Regions from separate parts of the Polaromonas sp. DSP2-3-2b2 genome, predicted to be linked through region 1. Evidence: predicted binding sites of a transcription regulator. Region 1 holds the regulator's gene; each other region holds the start of a gene.
The links. Region 1 encodes sigma-54, which starts transcription at its own class of promoters, with help from an activator protein. Its sites were predicted from a motif close to TGGCANGNAANCTGCTTT; they were not measured.
Positions count from the first base shown of each region.

Region 2: glnA (type I glutamate--ammonia ligase) is a predicted target of sigma-54. The motif match lies at 2,305-2,322, and genes of this name have one in related genera.
Region 3: ACP7AD_RS10770 (ammonium transporter) is a predicted target of sigma-54. The motif match lies at 2,589-2,606, and genes of this name have one in related genera.
Region 4: ACP7AD_RS03150 (ANTAR domain-containing response regulator) is a predicted target of sigma-54. The motif match lies at 2,222-2,239, and genes of this name have one in related genera.

Region 1 covers NZ_JAFCTH010000023.1:6,160-11,090, reverse strand. Annotated here, with positions in the region: gene ACP7AD_RS15705 (hypothetical protein) at 1-631, shown strand, start outside; gene lptA (lipopolysaccharide transport periplasmic protein LptA) at 997-1,638, shown strand; gene lptB (LPS export ABC transporter ATP-binding protein) at 1,643-2,440, shown strand; gene ACP7AD_RS15690 (RNA polymerase factor sigma-54) at 2,451-4,001, shown strand; gene ACP7AD_RS15685 (THUMP domain-containing class I SAM-dependent RNA methyltransferase) at 4,232-4,931, shown strand, end outside.
Region 2 covers NZ_JAFCTH010000001.1:324,786-329,716, forward strand. Annotated here, with positions in the region: gene glnL (nitrogen regulation protein NR(II)) at 1-56, opposite strand, end outside; gene ACP7AD_RS01565 (hypothetical protein) at 86-628, opposite strand; gene glnA (type I glutamate--ammonia ligase) at 838-2,250, opposite strand; gene ACP7AD_RS01575 (competence/damage-inducible protein A) at 2,482-3,432, opposite strand; gene ACP7AD_RS01580 (EI24 domain-containing protein) at 3,450-4,358, opposite strand; gene ACP7AD_RS01585 (sterol desaturase family protein) at 4,366-4,931, opposite strand, start outside.
Region 3 covers NZ_JAFCTH010000010.1:104,720-109,650, reverse strand. Annotated here, with positions in the region: gene lptC (LPS export ABC transporter periplasmic protein LptC) at 1-351, shown strand, start outside; gene ACP7AD_RS10775 (RNA recognition motif domain-containing protein) at 527-991, opposite strand; gene ACP7AD_RS10770 (ammonium transporter) at 1,316-2,518, opposite strand; yybP-ykoY riboswitch at 2,690-2,843, shown strand; gene ACP7AD_RS10765 (TMEM165/GDT1 family protein) at 2,901-3,467, shown strand; gene metX (homoserine O-acetyltransferase MetX) at 3,689-4,927, shown strand; gene metW (methionine biosynthesis protein MetW) at 4,924-4,931, shown strand, end outside.
Region 4 covers NZ_JAFCTH010000002.1:251,012-255,942, reverse strand. Annotated here, with positions in the region: gene ACP7AD_RS03160 (CmpA/NrtA family ABC transporter substrate-binding protein) at 1-1,242, opposite strand, end outside; gene ACP7AD_RS03155 (hypothetical protein) at 1,241-1,447, shown strand; gene ACP7AD_RS03150 (ANTAR domain-containing response regulator) at 1,580-2,212, opposite strand; gene tsaD (tRNA (adenosine(37)-N6)-threonylcarbamoyltransferase complex transferase subunit TsaD) at 2,319-3,392, shown strand; gene ACP7AD_RS03140 (branched-chain amino acid ABC transporter substrate-binding protein) at 3,488-4,753, shown strand; gene ACP7AD_RS03135 (pyridoxal phosphate-dependent aminotransferase) at 4,792-4,931, shown strand, end outside.

The sequences.
Region 1 (4,931 bases):
AAAACGCGCCAGCTTCGGACAGGCCAGCGCCTCCAAGGAAGCCCGACATGTGGCCCATTGGGTGGTGGATTCTGGCGACAACCTCAACAAGCCCTTTGTCATCGTGGACAAGCGAGACGCAAAGGTCTTCGTGTTCGATGCGCAGGGCAAGCTGCGCGGAGAATCTTCCGCGCTGCTCGGACTGGCCATAGGTGATCACTCCGTTCCTGGCATTGGAACCAAAAAGCTGTCAGCCATTGGCCCGGAGGAACGCACCACGCCGGCAGGCCGTTTCGTGGCTAACCTGGACAAGAACCTCAAGGGCGACGAGATGCTCTGGGTGGACTACGACACTGCCATTTCCATGCACCGTGTCGCCACTGGCACAGCCAAGGAACGCCGCGCCGAAAGGCTGGCCAGTTCGTCGCCGTCAGAGCGCCGGATTTCTTACGGCTGCATCAATATTCCCGTCAAGTTTTACGACAACGTGGTGAGTCCTGCGTTTACCGGAACGGACGGCATTGTTTATGTGCTGCCCGAAACCCGCTCGGCCCGTGAAGTCTTTGGGTCGTACGACGTCGGGGAAGAAGCCAGCCTGCAGGCCATAAGCCCGGAAGCGCCGGCGCCGGTGGTATCCCACACAACCAGATGATGATGCGCCTTGCTCTGCAACTAGCGACGGTCCGCACGCTGGGCAGAGCACTCCGCGTGGGAGGAACTGCCCGGTGCAGCGCGTCTTGCGAAGGAAAGGCACGCTTCGTCGCAACGCGTGCCGACAGGAAAGAACTTTTAGTGTTCCGCTGGCCGCCGGTTATGCCGTCCAGCCATGATGTTTCGCAGGAAGTGCCTGGCAACGCAACGAAATGACCGTTTCCAACGCGAATTGGAATAACAGCCAGGGCAGGAAAACTTTGCAATGGGCCGTCCAGGTCATGCAACTCTGTTTGCGCGCTCCTGCGATTCTTGCGACCGGCGTGGCTACAATGGCAGAACCCATAGCTGCAAGATTCGTGCCTTATGAAACGCTCCTTTTGTTCTTTCCTCTTGATGGCCTTCCTCGCCGCAGGCGTGGCGCTGCCCGCTGCAGCCGAGAAGGCCGACCGCGACAAGCCGATGAATGCCGAGGCCGATGCCCTGCGCTATGACGACCTCAAGCAGACCAGCGTGTTCACCGGCAATGTCGTCATCACCAAGGGCACGACCATCATCCGCGGCGCACTGGTGGAGGTCAGCCAGGACCCCGAGGGCTACCAGCTGGCCGTGGCCACGGCGGCGCCGGGCAAGCTGGCCTACTACCGCAAGAAGCGCGACGGCGTCGATGAGTACATCGAAGGCGAAGGCGAGCGGATCGAATACGACAGCCGCGCCGACCTGGTGAAATTCATCAAGCGCGCCGTGGTGCGCCGCTTCAAGGGCGCGACGCTGAGCGACGAAACCACCGGCGGGCTGATCGTGTACGACAACAACACCGATGTGTTCACGGTCGACGCCGGCGCGCAAACCCGCACCGCCGACAATCCCGGCGGACGGGTTCGCGCCATGCTGTCGCCGCGCGGCACGGTGTCTGGCGCCACCGCCGCCCCGCCAGCCGGCGGACCGGCGCCCGTTTTACGCCCCAGCACCACGCTGGGCACGGGCGCAGCCCCGAAAGCACCTTGACCCCATGAATCGAGCGATTGAAAAAATACCTCCGCAGGAGGGCGCGGTTCGCCTCGACACGTCCAGCAGCCTGGTTGCCCACGGATTGCGAAAGTCCTACGGCAGCCGCCTGGTGGTGCAGGACGTGTCGCTGTCGGTGCAAAAAGGCGAGGTGGTCGGCCTGCTGGGCCCGAATGGCGCGGGCAAGACCACCTCGTTCTACATGATCGTCGGCTTGGTGCGCGCCGATGCGGGCGAGATTTCCATCGACGGCCAGCCGGTCGAGCACATGCCGATCCACAAGCGCGCGCGCCTGGGCCTGAGCTACCTGCCGCAGGAAGCGTCGATCTTTCGCAAACTCACAGTCCAGGAAAACGTTCGCGCCGTGCTGGAACTGCAGCGCGATGCCGCCGGCAAGCCGCTGGGCCGCGCCGAGCTGGAGTCGCGGCTCGATGCGCTGCTCAAGGACCTGCGCGTCGACCATCTGCGCGACTCGCCGGCCTTGTCGCTGTCGGGCGGCGAGCGCCGCCGCGTCGAGATTGCCAGAGCCCTGGCCACCCAGCCGCGCTTCATCCTGCTCGACGAGCCGTTTGCCGGCATCGACCCGATTGCCGTGATCGAGATCCAGCGCATCATCGGTTTTCTCAAGTCGCGCGGCATCGGCGTCTTGATCACCGACCACAACGTTCGCGAGACGCTGGGCATTTGCGATCACGCCTACATCATCAGCGACGGCCATGTGCTGGCCAACGGCACGCCGGCCGAGATCGTGAACAACACCGAGGTACGCCGGGTGTATTTGGGCGAACACTTCAAGATGTGATGCGCCAGTCATGAAACAAGGACTTTCACTGCGCGTTTCGCAGCACCTGGCGCTCACGCCGCAGCTGCAGCAGTCGATCCGGCTGCTGCAGCTCTCGACGCTGGAGCTGAGCCAGGAAGTCGAGCAGATGCTCGATGAAAACCCGTTTCTCGAACTGGCGGACGACAGCGCGCCGCGCGAGGAATTTGGCCTGGACCAGACCGACACCCCGGTCAGCCAGGACAGCCGCGAATTCGAGTCTGCTACGGATTCAATAGCTGTAAGCGCAGACACAGCAAGCGCAAGCGCATCAAAAGAGTCTGAAACCACAGCAGAGGCCGGCACCGAGGCCGCGCTGGAAGAAAGCTGGGAAGGCGATGGCTCGGTCGAGTCTTCGCCCGACGACAGCGAATGGGGCGGCGACGCACCAGCGCGCAAGAACAACCTGGACGACAGCAACGCCGAAGCGTCCGACCTGACCGGCGCGCACGAGTCGCTGCAAGACCACCTGCACCGGCAGGCGCTCGGCCTGCGCCTGTCCGAACTCGACCGCGCCGCCCTGCACTTCCTGATCGAGTCGCTCAACGACGACGGCTACCTCGAAGACAGCCTGGCGTCGCTCGCCGCCGGACTGGCCAGCGGCGACCCGGAGCAGGCCGAAGAACTGGAAGAGCAGTTCGCCATCGCCTTGCAACTGCTCCAGCACATGGAGCCTGCCGGCGTCGGCGCGCGCACCCTGGCCGAATGCCTGCGACTGCAACTGTTTGAGTGCAAGAACAGCCTGGAGTCGTGCGCCGCCATGGCGATCTGCCAGCAGCCGATGGAGTTGCTGGCCAAGCGCGATGTCAAGCGCCTGTCGCACCTGTGCAAATTCCCCGAAGACGCCATCAAGGGCGCGATTGGCCTGATCGCCCGGCTCGACCCCAAGCCCGGCCGGCGTTTTGCCAATGTCGAGCGCAACCTGATCGTTCCCGACGTGATCGTCGTCAAGGCCGGCCGGGGCTTCAAGGTCACGCTCAACAGCGACGTCATGCCCCGGCTGCGGGTCCACGACATCTACGCCAGCGCCCTGCGCCAGCACGGCGGCCGGGGCGGCGGCCAGGCGCTGCAGCAGCGGCTGCAGGAAGCGCGCTGGTTCATCAAGAACATCCAGCAACGTTTCGACACCATCCTGCGCGTCAGCAACGCCATCGTCGAGCGGCAAAAAAACTTCTTCACCCACGGCGAGCTCGCCATGCGGCCGCTGGTGCTGCGCGAGATCGCCGACGAACTGGGCCTGCACGAATCGACGATTTCGCGCGTCACCACCGCCAAGTACATGGGCACGCCGTTTGGCACCTTCGAGCTGAAGTATTTCTTTGGCTCGGGCCTGGGCACCGAGAGCGGCGGCAATGCGTCCAGCACCGCCGTGCGCGCGCTGATCAAGCAGTTCATAGCAATCGAAAGCCCGAAAAAGCCGCTCAGCGACAGCCAGATTTCCGAAATGCTCAAGGAGCAAGGCATCGAATGCGCCCGCCGCACGGTGGCCAAATACCGCGAGGCGTTGCGCATCGCGCCCACGAATTTACGCAAAGCGCTGTGATGTTGCCCCCACGGTCGTTCGCTTCGCGTAACTCCCTGCCCCCCCGAGGGGGCCGCTGCGCCTGCGGTCTGGCAAAGCCAGTCCCGCGGCCCCTGCTGGTGGGGAGCGACACGCTGCATCCTTGCCACTGCGTGTGGTTCGCTCTTTATCCGTTCGCCCTGATGTAGATACGGGTTCTACCCAACAAAGCTGCGGCTCCTCACAATCAGCCCAGCACAGTGAGATAACTTATGAACCAACTCCAACTCTTCCTCCCCTGCGCCGCCGGCGTCGAGAACCTGCTGGCCGCCGAAGTCCGGCGCATCACCGGCATCGAGGGCAAGGCCTGGCGCGCCGGCGTGCAGCTGCAGGGCTCGTGGCGCGAAGCGCTGCAGCTCAACCTGCACAGCCGCCTGGCCCAGCGCGTGCTGATCGAGCTGCAGCACGGCACCTACCGCAGCGAGCAGGACCTGTACAACGCGGCGGCCAGCGTCGCCTGGGAAATCTGGTTCACGCCCGCGCAGACCTTCAAGGTCGAGATCACCGCCCAGCACAGCCCGCTGCAAAGCCTGAACTTTGCCGCGCTCAAGATCAAGGACGCGATTGCCGACCGCTTCCGGCACAAGTTCAACGACGTGCGCCCCAGCGTCGATACCCGCTGGCCCGACGTGCGCGTGTATGTGCACCTCACCACCGACACCGTGACGGTGTACATCGACACCTCGGGCGAGCCGCTGTTCAAGCGCGGCTGGCGCGAGGACAAGGGCGACGCGCCGCTCAAGGAAACGCTGGCCGCCGCGATGATCGCCGCCAGCGGCTGGGACCAGCTGTGCAAGGACGGCGTGCCGCTGTACGACCCGTGCTGCGGCTCGGGCACCATCGTCATCGAGGCGGCGCAGATCGCCTGCAACATCGCGCCGGGCATCAACCGCCGCTTTGCCTTCCAGAAGT
Region 2 (4,931 bases), on a different contig from region 1:
CGGATGGTTCCTGAAGCCGGGAAGGTGGGGATGGATGGCTTTTTCAAGCGCCCCATTTTCATCCAGAAGCGGGGGAAAATCCGGCTTAATTTACGGCCGGCAGGCGGGAAATTTCGCGCTTCAGGCCGGTGATGTCGCTCTGGCTGCGCGCAATGCTGTCTTTCAGGTCACTGACGCGGTCGAGGTAGCGCTGGTAGTTGCGCCCCTCGATGCCCTGCTTTTCGGGCTCGCCGTTGTTGTATTCCTTTTGCAGTTCAGCCAGCCGGGCTTCGGACTTCCTGAGTTCGGACTCCAGGATGACGCGCGAATCGCTGTCGCGCGCCCGCTGGTCGGGGCTGCTGTCGGCACGCGAAGTGCTTGAGGTCGGGGCTGGACTGGCAGCCCGCGCCGGCGCCTTCTGGATAGGCGTGCCCTGCACCACCGTGACGTTGCCGCCGGACACCGCCTTGCAATTGCGCGACTGCGCATCCTTGACGTTGTTGATGTATTCAGGCGCCGCGCCGCCGACGCCGGCGCAGCGGAAAATCTGTTGCGCCCAGGCGCTGGTTCCCGGGCCAAGCAGCAGCACGCAAGCCAGCGACAGGGAGGAAAGGGATGGCAGGAAATGCGGAAATGAGGTGTTTTTCATTGGAAAGTGCCCAGCGTCTGGAGCCGCTTGCGTGCAAGTGTGCAGGGTGGAGACAGGAATCGCCTGAGAGTATCCGTCAAAGCGGAAAAAATGCGAAATCCGCAGCGCATCTATCCCACACGCGCATAAAAAAAGGATGGCAGATGCCATCCTTTTTTATGCGCCGTTGGCCTTCCTGCTTGCCAGGCAATCCAACGGCCGGGCCGTGCTTACAGCGAGTAGTACATGTCGTATTCGACCGGCGAGACTTCAACGCGGGTACGGTTGACTTCGCCCATCTTCAGTTCGATGTAGGCATCGAGCATGCTGTCGGTGAACACGCCGCCCTTGGTCAGGAAGGCGCGGTCCTTGTCGAGTTCTTCCAGCGCCTGGTCCAGGCTGTGGCAGACGGTGGGCACCAGCTTGTCTTCTTCGGGCGGCAGATGGTACAGGTCCTTGGTGGCGGCTTCGCCGGGGTGGATCTTGTTTTCCACGCCGTCCATGCCGGCCATCAACAGGGCCGCAAAGCCCAGGTAAGGGTTCATCAGCGGATCGGGGAAGCGCGCTTCGACGCGGCGGCCCTTGGGGTTGGCCACGTAGGGAATGCGGATCGATGCCGAGCGGTTCTTGGCCGAGTAAGCCAGCTTGACCGGAGCTTCGAAGTGCGGGACCAGGCGGCGGTAGCTGTTGGTGCCGGGGTTGGTGATGGCGTTCAGGGCACGGGCGTGCTTGATGATGCCGCCGATGTAGTGCAGCGCAAAGTCGCTCAGGCCGGCATAGCCGTCGCCGGCAAACAGGTTCTTTCCGTCTTTCCACACCGACTGATGCACATGCATACCCGAGCCGTTGTCGCCCGCATAAGGCTTGGGCATGAAGGTGGCGGTCTTGCCGTAGGCGTTGGCCACGTTGTGAACCACGTACTTTTGCATGATGGTCCAGTCAGCGCGCTCGACCAGCGTCGAGAAACGCGTGCCGAGTTCGTTCTGGCCGGCGGCCACTTCGTGGTGGATCACTTCGACAGGAATACCCAGCGATTCGAGAATCAGCGACATTTCAGCGCGCATGTCGTGCGTGCTGTCCACGGGTGGCACGGGGAAATAACCGCCCTTGACGGTGGGACGGTGGCCGCGGTTGCCGCCTTCGAGCTTTGTGCCGGTGTTCCATGGCGCTTCATACTCTTCGATTTCGTAGAAGCTGTGGCCCGGCTCGGTGCTCCAGCGCACGCCGTCGAAGATGAAGAATTCTGGCTCTGGTCCGAAATAGGCGGTGTCGCCCAGGCCGGTGGACTTCAGATAGGCTTCGGCGCGCTTGGCGATGGAGCGCGGATCACGCTCGTAAGCCTTGCCGTCGGTTGGCTCGATCACGTCGCACGTCATGATCAGCGTCGTTTCCTCAAAGAACGGATCAATGTTGGCCGTGTTCGGATCGGGGATCAGCTGCATGTCCGAGGCTTCGATGCCCTTCCAGCCGGCGATGGACGAACCGTCGAATGCATGGCCGTCGGTGAATTTGTTTTCATCAAAGTGAGACACGGGCACCGTGGTGTGGTGCTGTTTGCCCCGGGTGTCGGTAAAACGGAAGTCAACGAACTTGACTTCGTTTTCCTTGACCATGTTCATGACGTCTGCGACGGTCTTTGCCATTCAAGAATCTCCTGTACTGGATGGTGGTTTAAAAATTCGGCTCAGTTTTTGTTGAATGCACTTTTTGTGCCAAAGCCGGGAACACCGGGGTTTTGGCCAAACCCGTCATTGTGCCGCCGCTATTGTCGCTACGGAATGGCAATTGACTTGTTTTGAAACAGCAGTTTTGAAAATTAACCCAGAAATGCACTATTAAGGTGCAAATATTTGCTTAATTTGGCAACTTTTTTGTTAGCGCACCAATTCAGGGCCAAGCTGAAGATTGAATTGGTGCAAGCCTGCCAGCAGAGCGGGATAAGCCCGGTTGATGGCCTCCGCCGGGCCCTTGACGCCGAGTTCAATATGGCGGCCATATTGCGGATGGTCGACGCTGGGCAGGCTGAACACCTTCACGCCGGCATGTTCGGCTTCAATCGCCAGCATCAAGGGCGTCAGCGTGGCTTCCATCGACCCCATCACGATGACCGATTTTTCGACAGCGCCCGAGGTGCTGTGCAAGTGGGCGTAGCGGTTGTCCAGCACCCACTCGACCATGGGCCAGGCCATGACTGGAAAACCCGGCAAGAAGTGGATGCCCCCACGGTCGCTCACTTCGTGTAGCTCCCTGCCCCCCGAGGGGGCCGCTGCGCCTGCGGTCTGGCAAAGCCGGTCCTGCGGCCCTGGCTGGCCTGCAAGCACGGCCGGTTGTGCGCCGCCCTCTTCTCCACGCTCGACAAAGCAGCTGAAGCCCGGAATCTTGTTGTACGGATTTGGGATGATTTGCGCGCCTACCGGAAACACGCCCATGTTCAGGCGGTGCAGGTTGTCATGGCGGTCGGGCTCGTAGGCGGCGCCCTGCTCTTTTGCCGTGTCGCGTATGCGTTCCTCGATCAGCCGTTTGGCTTCAGGGTGCAGCGCCAGCTCAACGCCAAGGGCTTTGGCTGCGCACTGGCGCGTGTGGTCGTCCGGCGTGGCACCAATGCCGCCGGTGCTGAACACCACATCGCCCGAATCACGCGCAGCCGCAAAGGCGCGCTTCAGCGTGGCGGTGATGCGCGCCGGATCGTCGCCGACATACTCGGCATAGGCCAGCGGCAGACCGCGTGCAGCCAGCAGTTCGATGATTTTGGGCAGGTGCTTGTCGGCACGCTTGCCCGAAAGTATTTCATCGCCAATGATGATGAGTCCGAATTGAGGGGTCATGCGAAAGGGTCCTGAAGTTAGGCCAATGAATCGGACGAGCCGCCTGCCGACCTGGGCGCCATAGGCGGTGGTGACTCGTCAACTATTAATTCGGTAGCAGCTTGTGCAGACGGCGCCTGCGCAAAAGCACTATTTCGCTTGCGAAGCTGCTCCAGCGCGGCCAGGCAGAAATGGGCAAACCACAGCGACGAAAAGGCAAACACCAGCGTGTAGATCCAGATCGCCAGCGGCACCAGGATGGGCGCCATGGCGATGAACATGGCGCCCGAGGCCCAGAGCAGGCTGGGCGCGGCGCCAAGGTAGCCGCTAAGCACGCCGATGCCCAGCAGCGGCAGGCGGTTTTCCCGGAACAGTTGCTCGCGTTCCTCGCGGCTGGCATGGTCGGCCAGGGCATCGTAAGACATGACGCGGTAGGTCAGCCAGCCCCAGATCAGCGGCGGCAGGATCAGGATCAGCGGCGGCACCAGCCAGAGCGGAACCGTCGCCACCAGCGCCACGATGGCCAGCAAGGTCGAGCCCAGCGACCAGACAATGCTGGCGAGCATCGAGCCGCCTTTTTTTCGCTCCAGTTGCGGAAACCGCCGGCTCGCCACCAGCGCGACCATGCTGGGCGTCATGAACACGGCCACCAGCAGCAAGGTCGCGATGACGATCACCGGAATGGCAAGAAAAAGCACCAGCGCCGGCGCCAGCACCAGGCGCAGGCTGCCCAGTCCGATGCCGTCGAGCCAGTGCACCATGGCATTGACCAGCTCATAGCTTTCCAGACTGGCGCGCACCGCGATCAGCGCGCTTTCCCAGTAAAGGTAGCCCAGCGTCAGCGACAGCACGCCCATGATGACGACCGGCAGGATCGACAGGACGATGACGCGGGGATGCAGGCAGTACATCACCGCCCGCCAGAAGGAATCAAGCATCGTGTTCATGCGCGCTTCAGGCCCGGCCGAACAGCCGCTTCATGCCCAGCCACTGCTGAGACCAGAAGCCGCTGCCGTAGTCGCGCTGCTTCTCGACCTGGTCACGAATGCCGGTGGGGTCAAAGCGAAGCTCGAAATTGGCCGTGCCGAACAGCATGTCCCACCACGGCAGCAATACCCCAAAATTTTGCCCGCCGAGTTTATAAGCCCCCACGCTCCCCACTTCGTGTGGTTCGCTGCCCCCCGGGGGGGCGCTGCGCCTGCGGCCCGGCGAAGCCGGTTCCGCGGCCCCGGCTGGTGAAGATGGGGACGACGACTCCCGCAGGCTTGGCGTTGCGTTATACCTTGTTTGTACCGGCGTTTCATGGCCAATGCCGATGCTGTGGTGCAGCCGGTGAAAGCGCGGGCTGACCCACAGGCGCTCGCCCACCCGGCCGAACCACAGCCGCACGTTGGCGTGCTGAAAGCTTTCGCTCAGCTGCGTCAGCGCGACGATGACGATGAACTGGTCAGACGCCACGCCGATCAGCTGCGCGACGACCACGACGACGCTGTCAACCAAGATACTGTCGAGCAGGTGGT
Region 3 (4,931 bases), on a different contig from region 1:
AACAGGCAACTCACCACGGCCACTGCCAATCGGGCTTATTCAAACGGCGATGGCTCGGAGGTCCAATTGACTGGCAACGCACGGGTGGTGCGTGAAGCCAGTCGCAACGTACAAGGCAAGGAAGCACCGAAGCTGGAATTTCGCGGTGAATTTCTTCATGCTTTTTTGAATGAAGAACGCGTCCAGTCGCATCTGCCTGTGGTCCTGATCCGGGGCACTGACCAGTTCACCGGCAATGTTTTTACCTACAACAATCTCGACCAGGTGGCTGTTCTTACAGGCCGCGTTCGTGGGGTTTTGATGCCGAATTCAGCAAAGCAACCCCTCGCTCCTGTTTCCAAATCCCGGTGAGAAGCAGGCTGCTCCGCTTGGGTTGTTTGCTTGCCATTGACATGCAAGGGAAGTGAACTGAAATGCAAAACGGCTTCAAAATCGAAGTTTTGAAGCCGTTTCGGACATTTGTTGGTCAGAGACCAACGAAGCTGGTTATACAGGCCAGTTGGCCTGACGGGAAATAGCGCAGGGCTTAGTAGCCGCCGCGTCCGCCGCCGCCGCCACCGGAGCGTCCGCCACCAGCACCGCCACCGCCGTACGGGCTACGGAAACCACCGTCGCTGCCGCCGCCGCCGGAAGAACGACCGCCGCCGCCACCGCCGCCGTATCCGCCACCACCACCGCCGCCAGCGCCGCCACCGTAGCCGCCACCACCGCCACCGAAGCCGCCGGTGCGTGGAGGACGTGCCTCCATCGGACGAGCTTCGTTGACAACAACGCTGCGGCCGCCCAGAGGCTGACCGTTCATGCCATTGATGGCAGCTTGCGCTTCTGCGTCGCTGGCCATTTCGACAAAACCAAAGCCCTTGGAGCGACCGGTGTCGCGTTCCATCATGACTTTGGCGCTGGTTACAGCGCCGAATTGACCAAAGGATTGCTGCAGGTCTTCGTCACGCACCGAGTAAGGCAGGTTGCCAACGTAAAGTTTGTTGCCCATGAAGGGACTCCTCTAAAACACATAAATAAAAGCGATGGGGTCCCGAAAGCACAACAAATCTTCGACGTACCGCTGTAGCGCGCGAAACTTACCGATCACCTAACAAGTGCAAACTGTGAATTTGCACCGAGATATTATGCTTTACTTCCTCCAAAGTCCAACCGTGAAATTGTCCGCTGACAAGCCTTTCCACCAAGAGTTGGTAGGTGAAAACACTGACATCCTGTCGTTTTTTTTGGAACGAAAGTCGTTTGGAATTTAGGTTGCGGTTGTTGACAAATCAAAAATTCTTTACCATCTTCTTGTCTTAATAGTTACATAAAGCTACCAATTAACCTCACGCTCAGGCGTTGCGCCAATGCGGTGAATCGACCGATCGGCGCCTTCAAACTCTTCTTCCTGTGTCAATCGCAGTCCCATGGTCATTTTGAGTGCGCCATACACCAAGAATCCCATGAGCACCGCCCACGCCACGCCTATGACGGTGCCAATCAGCTGCGCGCCAAAGTTGACGCCGCCCAAGCCGCCAAACGCCTTGCTGCCAAAAATGCCTGCAGCCAGCCCGCCCCAGGTGCCGCACAGCCCGTGCAGCGGCCAGACGCCAAGCACATCGTCGATTTTCCATTTGTTCTGCGTCAGCGTGAACATCACCACAAAGACGGCTCCTGCCACGCCGCCGACGACCAGCGCGCCCAGCGGATGCATGACGTCCGAACCGGCGCACACCGCCACCAGTCCGGCCAGCGGCCCGTTGTGTACAAAACCGGGGTCGTTCTTGCCAAAAGCCAGCGCCGCCAGTGTGCCGCCGACCATCGCCATCAGCGAGTTGACCGCCACCAGGCCGGAAATCTTGTCAAGCGTTTGCGCGCTCATCACGTTGAAGCCAAACCAGCCGACCACCAAAATCCAGGCGCCCAGCGCCAGGAAGGGAATGCTGGACGGCGGATGCGCCGACATCGCGCCGTCCTTGCGGTAGCGGTTGCTGCGCGCGCCTAGCAACAGCACGGCGGGAAGCGCCAGCCAGCCGCCCAGCGCATGAACCACGACAGAGCCGGCAAAATCATGAAACTCGGCTCCGGTCAGCGACTTGATCCAAGCCTGCACGCCAAAGTGCTGATTCCAGGCGATGCCTTCAAAAAATGGATAGACAAATCCGACGATGACCCCCGTTGCAATCAGCTGGGGATAAAAGCGCGCGCGCTCGGCAATGCCACCCGAGATGATCGCCGGAATGGCGGCCGCGAAGGTCAGCAGGAAAAAGAACCGGACCAGCTCATAACCGTTCCTCGCGGCCAGTTGCTCGGCGCCGACAAAAAAATGGGTGCCGTAGGCCACGCCATAACCAACGGCAAAATACACCACGGTGGACACCGAAAAATCCACCAATATCTTGACCAGTGCGTTGACCTGGTTCTTCTTGCGCACCGTGCCGAGTTCCAGAAAGGCAAAACCGGCATGCATCGCCAGCACCATGATGCCGCCCAACAAGATGAACAAGGCATCAGAACCCTGTTTTAGTGCTTCCATAACGCGCTCTCTTTGTGAAATGTAATGTGTTGGTGCGTTTTCTGGAAAATTCCAAAAACTGCACCAAAACAAAGCAAGAAACACGCCTTGAAGAGTGAACCGTCATGGTGCGCGCTGCTTATTGTGAGAATTGCTCTTGCGCTTGTCCCGCAAGCCGCCCCCCTTATAATTCCGGCTGTCATTGGGGAGTAGCCGCCCTTCTTCACTGAGAGGGGTTTGCGTCAACAGACTTGTCTGGCCTTGCAACAAGGTCAACATGGCGCAAACAGTTTTTCAAGCCTGGCGAGACCTTTGACTGCACAGCCTCCAGAACTTTTTAAAGCTTCAGGCCGGGGATGTCGTGCAGTCATTGGTTTTTAAAACCGGCTTGAGCTGTTTTTTCATGGAAGCTTTCCTCGTCTCCACCGGTATCGTCGGCCTTGCTGAAATGGGCGACAAAACCCAGCTTCTTGCGCTGGTGCTCGCGGCCAAATTCAGAAGACCCTGGCCCATCGTCTGGGGCATCCTGGCCGCCACCATTGCCAACCATGCGATGGCTGGCGCACTCGGCGCCTGGGCGACCACCTTTCTGGGCCCGCAAACCCTGCGCTGGATTCTGGGCATTTCCTTCATCGCCATGGCGCTGTGGATGCTGATTCCCGACAAGCTCGACGAGGATGACCTCGACAAGAAGCCGCCCCGCTTCGGCGTCTTCGGCACCACGGTGTTCGTGTTTTTCCTGGCGGAGATGGGCGACAAGACGCAGATTGCCACCGTGATGCTCGCCGCGCGCTATGACGCCTATTTCTGGGTGGTCGCGGGCACCACGCTGGGCATGATGCTCGCCAATGCGCCGGTGGTCTGGCTGGGCAGCCGCTTCATGCACCTGATCCCGCTGCGCATAGTGCATGTCGTGTCGGCGCTGATCTTCGCGGCGCTCGGCGTGCTGGCGCTGGCCGTGCCGGCCTAGATTGCTATACTGGCCAGGCGCCGATTTGCTCAGCTTGCGGGCGCGTAAAAAGTACCGCTAAAGACGATTCTCCCTATCAACCCGGACTCGCCTTAGCGATGCCGGGTTTTCTTTTTTGCCACCCGAAGTTGCCGTTGTCCTGTCCCGAACCTGTACTGATTACCGTGGATTCACCCCTCACAGTGCCCATTGCCCCCGTCCTTGTCGCCGCGCCAGCCTCTATGCACTTTGCCGAAGCGCTGCCCCTGCGCAGCGGCGCCTCGATCCGCGCTTATGACCTGAGCTATGAAACCTACGGCCAGCTCAACGCCGACAAATCCAACGCGGTGCTGGTCTGCCACGCGCTCAATGCATCGCACCATGTGGCCGGCGTCTATCTGGACGAAGCCGGCCAGGTCAGGGACAAGTCCGAAGGCTGGTGGGACACCATGATCGGCCCCGGCAAGCCGCTCGACACCAACCGGTTTTTTGTGATTGGCGTGAACAACCTCGGTTCGTGCTTCGGCTCGACCGGGCCGATGCAGGTCAACCCCGACACCGGCGAAGTGTATGGTGCCGATTTTCCGGTCGTCACGGTGCAGGACTGGGTCAACGCGCAGGCCAGATTGCTCGATGCACTCGGCATCCAGACGCTGGCCGCCGTCATGGGCGGCAGCCTGGGCGGCATGCAGGCGCTCTCGTGGACGCTGCAATACCCGAATCGCGTGCGCCATGCGGTGGTCGTGGCCAGCGCGCCCAACCTGACGGCCGAGAACATCGCCTTCAACGAAGTCGCGCGCCGCGCCATCGTCACCGACCCCGACTTTCACGAAGGCCACTTCTACCGGCACGGCGTGCTGCCCAAGCGCGGCCTGCGCATTGCCCGCATGATCGGCCACATCACCTACCTGAGCGACGACGTGATGAACGAAAAGTTCGGCCGGCAGTTACGCGCCCCCACGCTCCCCGCTGCGCGTGGTTCGCTGCCCCCCGAGGGGGCCACCCCGCCTGCGGCCCGGCAAAGCCGGTTCCGTGGCCGGAACTTGGATGAACACAGCGCTAACTCCTCCAACGTGCCAACTGAAGAAGCTCAATACAAATACACCACCCAGGACGTCGAGTTTGAAATCGAAAGCTACCTGCGCTACCAAGGCGACAAGTTCGCCGAATACTTCGATGCCAACACCTATCTTTTGATCACCCGCGCGCTTGACTATTTCGACCCGGCCGGTGAATTCGGCGGCGATCTGAGCCGCGCCCTGGCGCAGGCCAGCGCCAAATTCCTGCTGGTCAGCTTCACCACCGACTGGCGCTTTTCCCCGGCGCGCAGCCGCGAGATCGTCAAGGCGCTGCTCGACAACCAGCTTGATGTGACCTACGCAGAAATCGACGCGCCGCATGGCCATGATGCTTTTTTGCTCGATGATGCGCGCTACATGGGCGTAGTGCGCTCTTATTTTGAGAGCAAGGTGGCCGTATGACCGG
Region 4 (4,931 bases), on a different contig from region 1:
GGCGTGAACCTTGAAGCTGTCGGCGTACTTTTTCGGGTCCTTGCCGTCCCAGACCGTGCCGTCGATGAGTTTGCTGGTGCGCATCGCGTCTTTGGGCACATTTACCTTGGCGGCGCTGGCGGCCTGCTTGTAGATGTCGATCTTGTTGATCTGCTTGGCCACGGCCAGGTAGTCGGGGTGCTCCTTCATCAGGCCCCAGCGCTTGTGCTGCGTCAAAAACCACATGCCGTCGGACAGGTACGGAAAGTTCACCGCGCCGTCGCCCGAGAACTTCATGTAGTTCGGGTCGTCCCAGGTCTTGCCCATGCCGTTCTGGTAGCGGCCCAGGATGCGCTGGTTGATGGCGTCCACGCTGGTGTTGACATAGGCCTTGCCGGCGATGGTTTCGGCCATCTTGTTCTTGTTGGCCAGGCTGGCGTCAATCCACTGGCCGGCTTCCAGAATGGCGGCGGTCACGGCGCGCGCAGTATTGGGGTATTTCTGGGTGAACTCGGCGGTGGTGCCCAAGACTTTTTCCGGGTGGTCTTTCCAGATGTCTTGCGTGGTGACGGCGGTGATGCCGATGCCGTCCATGATGGCGCGGTGGTTCCAGGGCTCGCCGACGCAAAAGCCGTCCATGTTGCCGATGCGCATGTTGGCGACCATTTGCGGCGGCGGCACGGTGATGACCTTGGCATCCGTCATCGGGTTGATGCCGTTGGCGGCCAGCCAGTAGTACAGCCACATCGCGTGCGTGCCGGTCGGGAAGGTCTGGGCGAAGGTGTATTCGCGCTTTTCGCTGGCCATCAGCTTGGCCAGGCCGGGGCCATCGACCGCGCCCTTGTCGGCGAGTTTTTTGCTTAGCGTGATGGCCTGGCCGTTGTTGTTCAGCGTCATCAAGACCGCCATGTCTTTCTTGGGGCCGGACGTGCCGAGGTGCACGCCGTAGATCAGGCCGTAGAGTACATGGGCAAAATCGAGCTCGCCGTTGACCAGCTTGTCGCGCACACCGGCCCAGCTGGCTTCCTTGGAAGGGATGATGGTGACGCCGTATTTCTTGTCGATGCCCAGCACCGACGCCATGACGACCGAGGCGCAGTCGGTCAGCGGAATAAAGCCGATCTTGACCTCCTTCTTTTCCGGAGCGTCCGAGCCCTGGGCATACACGGCCGCGCGCAATGCCGGGCTGATGCCCACGGCGCCCACGGCGGCGGCTTGCAGCACGCTGCGGCGGGTCAGGGATGGTTTGAGCAGGTCCGTCATGTCAGCAACTCCTGGAAATAAAACAAAAATAAAAAAAGGCGTTCGACCCGAGTTGCCACATGAAGCTGTGACGACAGGGTTCGAACGCCTTTGTTCTTGGACTTTTCGCTTCGCCGTTGAAGCGGAAGGCCCGGTGTTCACTTCATTGCAAAAGCTGTGCCAGTTCGGACTGGTTGCTCGACAAACGCTGAAATTTTTAAGCTAATCTGGCTGTGGCGCTTGTCCTGCTTGCGCAAGCAGCTATTAATTAAATAGCATTTTGGCTGCTGGCGGGCCGAACGCCGGTTTTTTGAAGGCGCACTGCTGTTGTGCGCTGCACCATTTCGGCGTTGGTGGTTTAGCCGAGCAGGTCGGCCACATCGAGCATGCGCTGCGCCACGTCGCCCAGGCGCATGCCCTTGTCCATGGCCGCCTTGCGCAGTTTTTCATAGGCTGCCTGCTCCGAGAGGCCCTGGCGCTGCATCAGCAGGCCCTTGGCCCGGTCGATGACCTTTCGGTCCTTCAGCTCGGTGCGCGCATCGGCCAGTTCGCGGCGCAGTCCCTGTTCGTGCTCAAAGCGGGCCATGGCCACGTCCAGAATGGGACGGATGCGCGACGGCTCAAGGCCGGCGACGATGTACGCCGAAACGCCAGCGGCCACGGCGTCCTTCACGTGGCGGGTGTCGTCGTCATTGGTGAACAGCACGATGGGCCGGCGCTCGTCGCGCGTGGCCATGACGACGTGTTCCAGCGAATCGCGGGCATCGCTTTCGGCATCGACGATGATCATGTCGGGCTGCAGCTGGGCCAGCCGCTCGCGCAGAAACGTGTCGGCGGGCAGCGTGGCGACCAGGTTGAAGCCGCCTTCGAGCAGGCCGATGCGCAACTGGCGCGAGCGCTCGGCCAGCGCCACGGCGGCCTCGTCTGCGGCATCGGCCACCACCAGGTCCGGCGCAATCACCACGAGGCGCAGGGAAGAAACGGAATTCATGGGCCGGATTCTGCAAGATTCGCGCCATCAAATTTCCCCGAGACGGTTTTTATTTGGCCAAACCGTTGCCGCCGGGCCAAGGAAAGCCCTAACTTACACTTGGGCGATGCTAGTCCTAGGAATTGAATCAAGTTGCGATGAAACCGGCGTGGCGCTGGTCGACACCGGCGCCAGCCCGGTGCCGCGTCTGCTCGCGCATGCGCTCTACAGCCAGATCGTCATGCACCAGCCGTTTGGCGGCGTGGTGCCCGAACTGGCCAGCCGCGACCATATCCGGCGCGTACTGCCGCTGACGCAGGAGGTGATGCAGGGCGCGCAGCGTTCGCTGGCCGATGTCGATGTGGTGGCCTACACGCGTGGCCCGGGTCTGGCGGGCGCGCTGCTGGTGGGTGCCGGCGTGGCCTGCTCGCTGGCCGCCGCGCTGGGCAAGCCGGCGATGGGCGTGCACCACCTGGAAGGCCACCTGCTGTCTCCATTCCTGAGCGCCGACCCGCCCGAGTTTCCGTTTGTCGCGCTGCTGGTGTCGGGCGGCCACACCCAGCTGATGCGCGTGGACCGGGTCGGCAGCTATGAGCTGCTCGGCGAAACCATCGACGACGCGGCCGGCGAGGCCTTCGACAAGTCGGCCAAGCTGATGGGCCTGCCGTATCCCGGCGGCTCGCACCTGGCCCGGCTGGCGCTGGGCGGCGACGCCGCGGCCTTCAAGCTGCCGCGCCCGCTGCTGCACAGCGGCAACCTCGATTTTTCATTCTCGGGCCTGAAAACCGCCGTGCTGACGCAGGCGAAAAAGTTAGGGGCCGATATGGAAAGCCGCAAGGCTGACCTGGCCGCTTCCACGCAGGCGGCGATTGTCGAGGTGCTGGTGAAGAAAACGCTGGCTGCCTTGTCGCAAACCGCGCTCAAGCGGCTGGTGGTGGCGGGCGGCGTCGGCGCCAACGCCTTGCTGCGCAGCCAGCTTAATGCCGCCTGCCAGCAGCGCGGCATTCGCGTGCATTACCCCGAGCTGGAGTTTTGCACCGACAACGGCGCCATGATCGCGATGGCGGCCGGCATGCGACTGCAGGCCGGGCTGGTTGACCTGCCCATGCTGCAGGGCCGCTACACCTTTGACGTGAAGCCGCGCTGGAACCTGGCGGAGATTCAGCCCGTTCCCGCCCTCGTGGCTCCCCTGAACGCTTGAGCTTTTTTGGCGCGTCTGGGTCTAACCGCTGTCAGGCGGACAAATGCCCTGGCACTTAATTGAAATCAAATCAAAATAGGACGGTCTTCTTTTTTATGCAAAAGTTTTTTAAACATACTGCCGCCGCCCTGGGCCTGGGCCTTTCATTGCTGGCCCAGGCGCAGCCCGTTTCCCAGCCGCCGGTGCGCATCGCGCTGATCGAAAGCTTGTCCGGCGCTTTTGCCAACACCGGGGAAGCGGTGTTCCGCAATCTGGTGTGGGCCACCGAACGCGTCAATGCGCGCGGCGGCGTCAAGCTGGCCGACGGCGCGCACAACCTGGCGGTTGAACGTTACGACAGCAAAGGCCAGAACGAGGAAGCGCTGGCCGCGCTGCGCTCGGCAATCGACGACGGCGTGACCGTCATCGCGCAGGGCAATTCGTCGTCCGTGGCGGCAGCGCTGATCGACGCCATCAACAAGCACAACGAACGCGAGCCGGGCAAGCGCGTGCTGTTCCTGAACTATTCGGCGGTCGATCCCATTTTGACGAACGAGAAATGCAGCTACTGGCATTTCCGCTTCGACGCCCATGCCGACATGCGCATGGCCGCGCTGATGGACGTATTCAAGGACGACGCGGCGGTCAAAAAGGTCTACCTGATCGGCCAGGACTACAGCTTCGGCCAGGCTGTGCTGCGCGAAGGGCGCAAGCAGATCGCGGCGCAGCGGCCCGATGTGCAGATCGTCGGCGACGAGCTGCATCCGATCGGCCGCGTCAAGGACTTCATTCCGTACGCCGTCAAGATCAAGACCAGCGGCGCGCAGGCGGTGCTGACGGGCAACTGGGGCAATGACCTGACGCTGCTCATCAAGGCGGCCAGGGAAGTCGGTTACGACGGCAAGTTCTACACCTTTTACGGCAATGCGCTGGGCGTGCCCGCCGCGCTGGGCGATGCCGGTGTCGGCAAGGTGATTGCCGTGGCCGACTGGTTTCCCAACACGCCGGGCGCCGCGTCCGAGAATTTCTACCAGTCGTTTCGCCAGCGGTTTCCCCGGCCGCAAGACGACTATGTCCACATGCGCATGCAGCTGATGGTGGAAACGCTGGCCCAGAGCCTGGAAAAAGCCGGCAGCAGCGATGCCACCGCCGTGGCCGCGCAGATGGAAAAGACAGCGGTGGATTTCTCCGGCTTCAAGGGCAGCATGCGCACCGCCGACCACCAGTTCCAGCAGCCGCTGGCCGTCGCCATGATGGACAGGCAGGGCGCGCCGGGCACGAAATTCGATGTTGAAGGCTCGGGCTACGGTTTTCGCGTTATCAAGACGATTTCTGCGAAACGCGCCGAGCAGCCAACCAGCTGCAAGATGGCGCGGCCATGAGCCTCGGCATCCCGCTTCGGTAGATTAAAAAGGCGCGCATGAGAAAAGCAGTTCTGAACCTCGAAGAGTCGATGATCCGCCAGGTGGCCAATGCAGGCATGGGCCGCACCGATGTGCTGAAGTTCTGGTTCGGCGAGAGCGACGAGGCGACGCCGGCCTTTATCCGCGATGCCGCGAT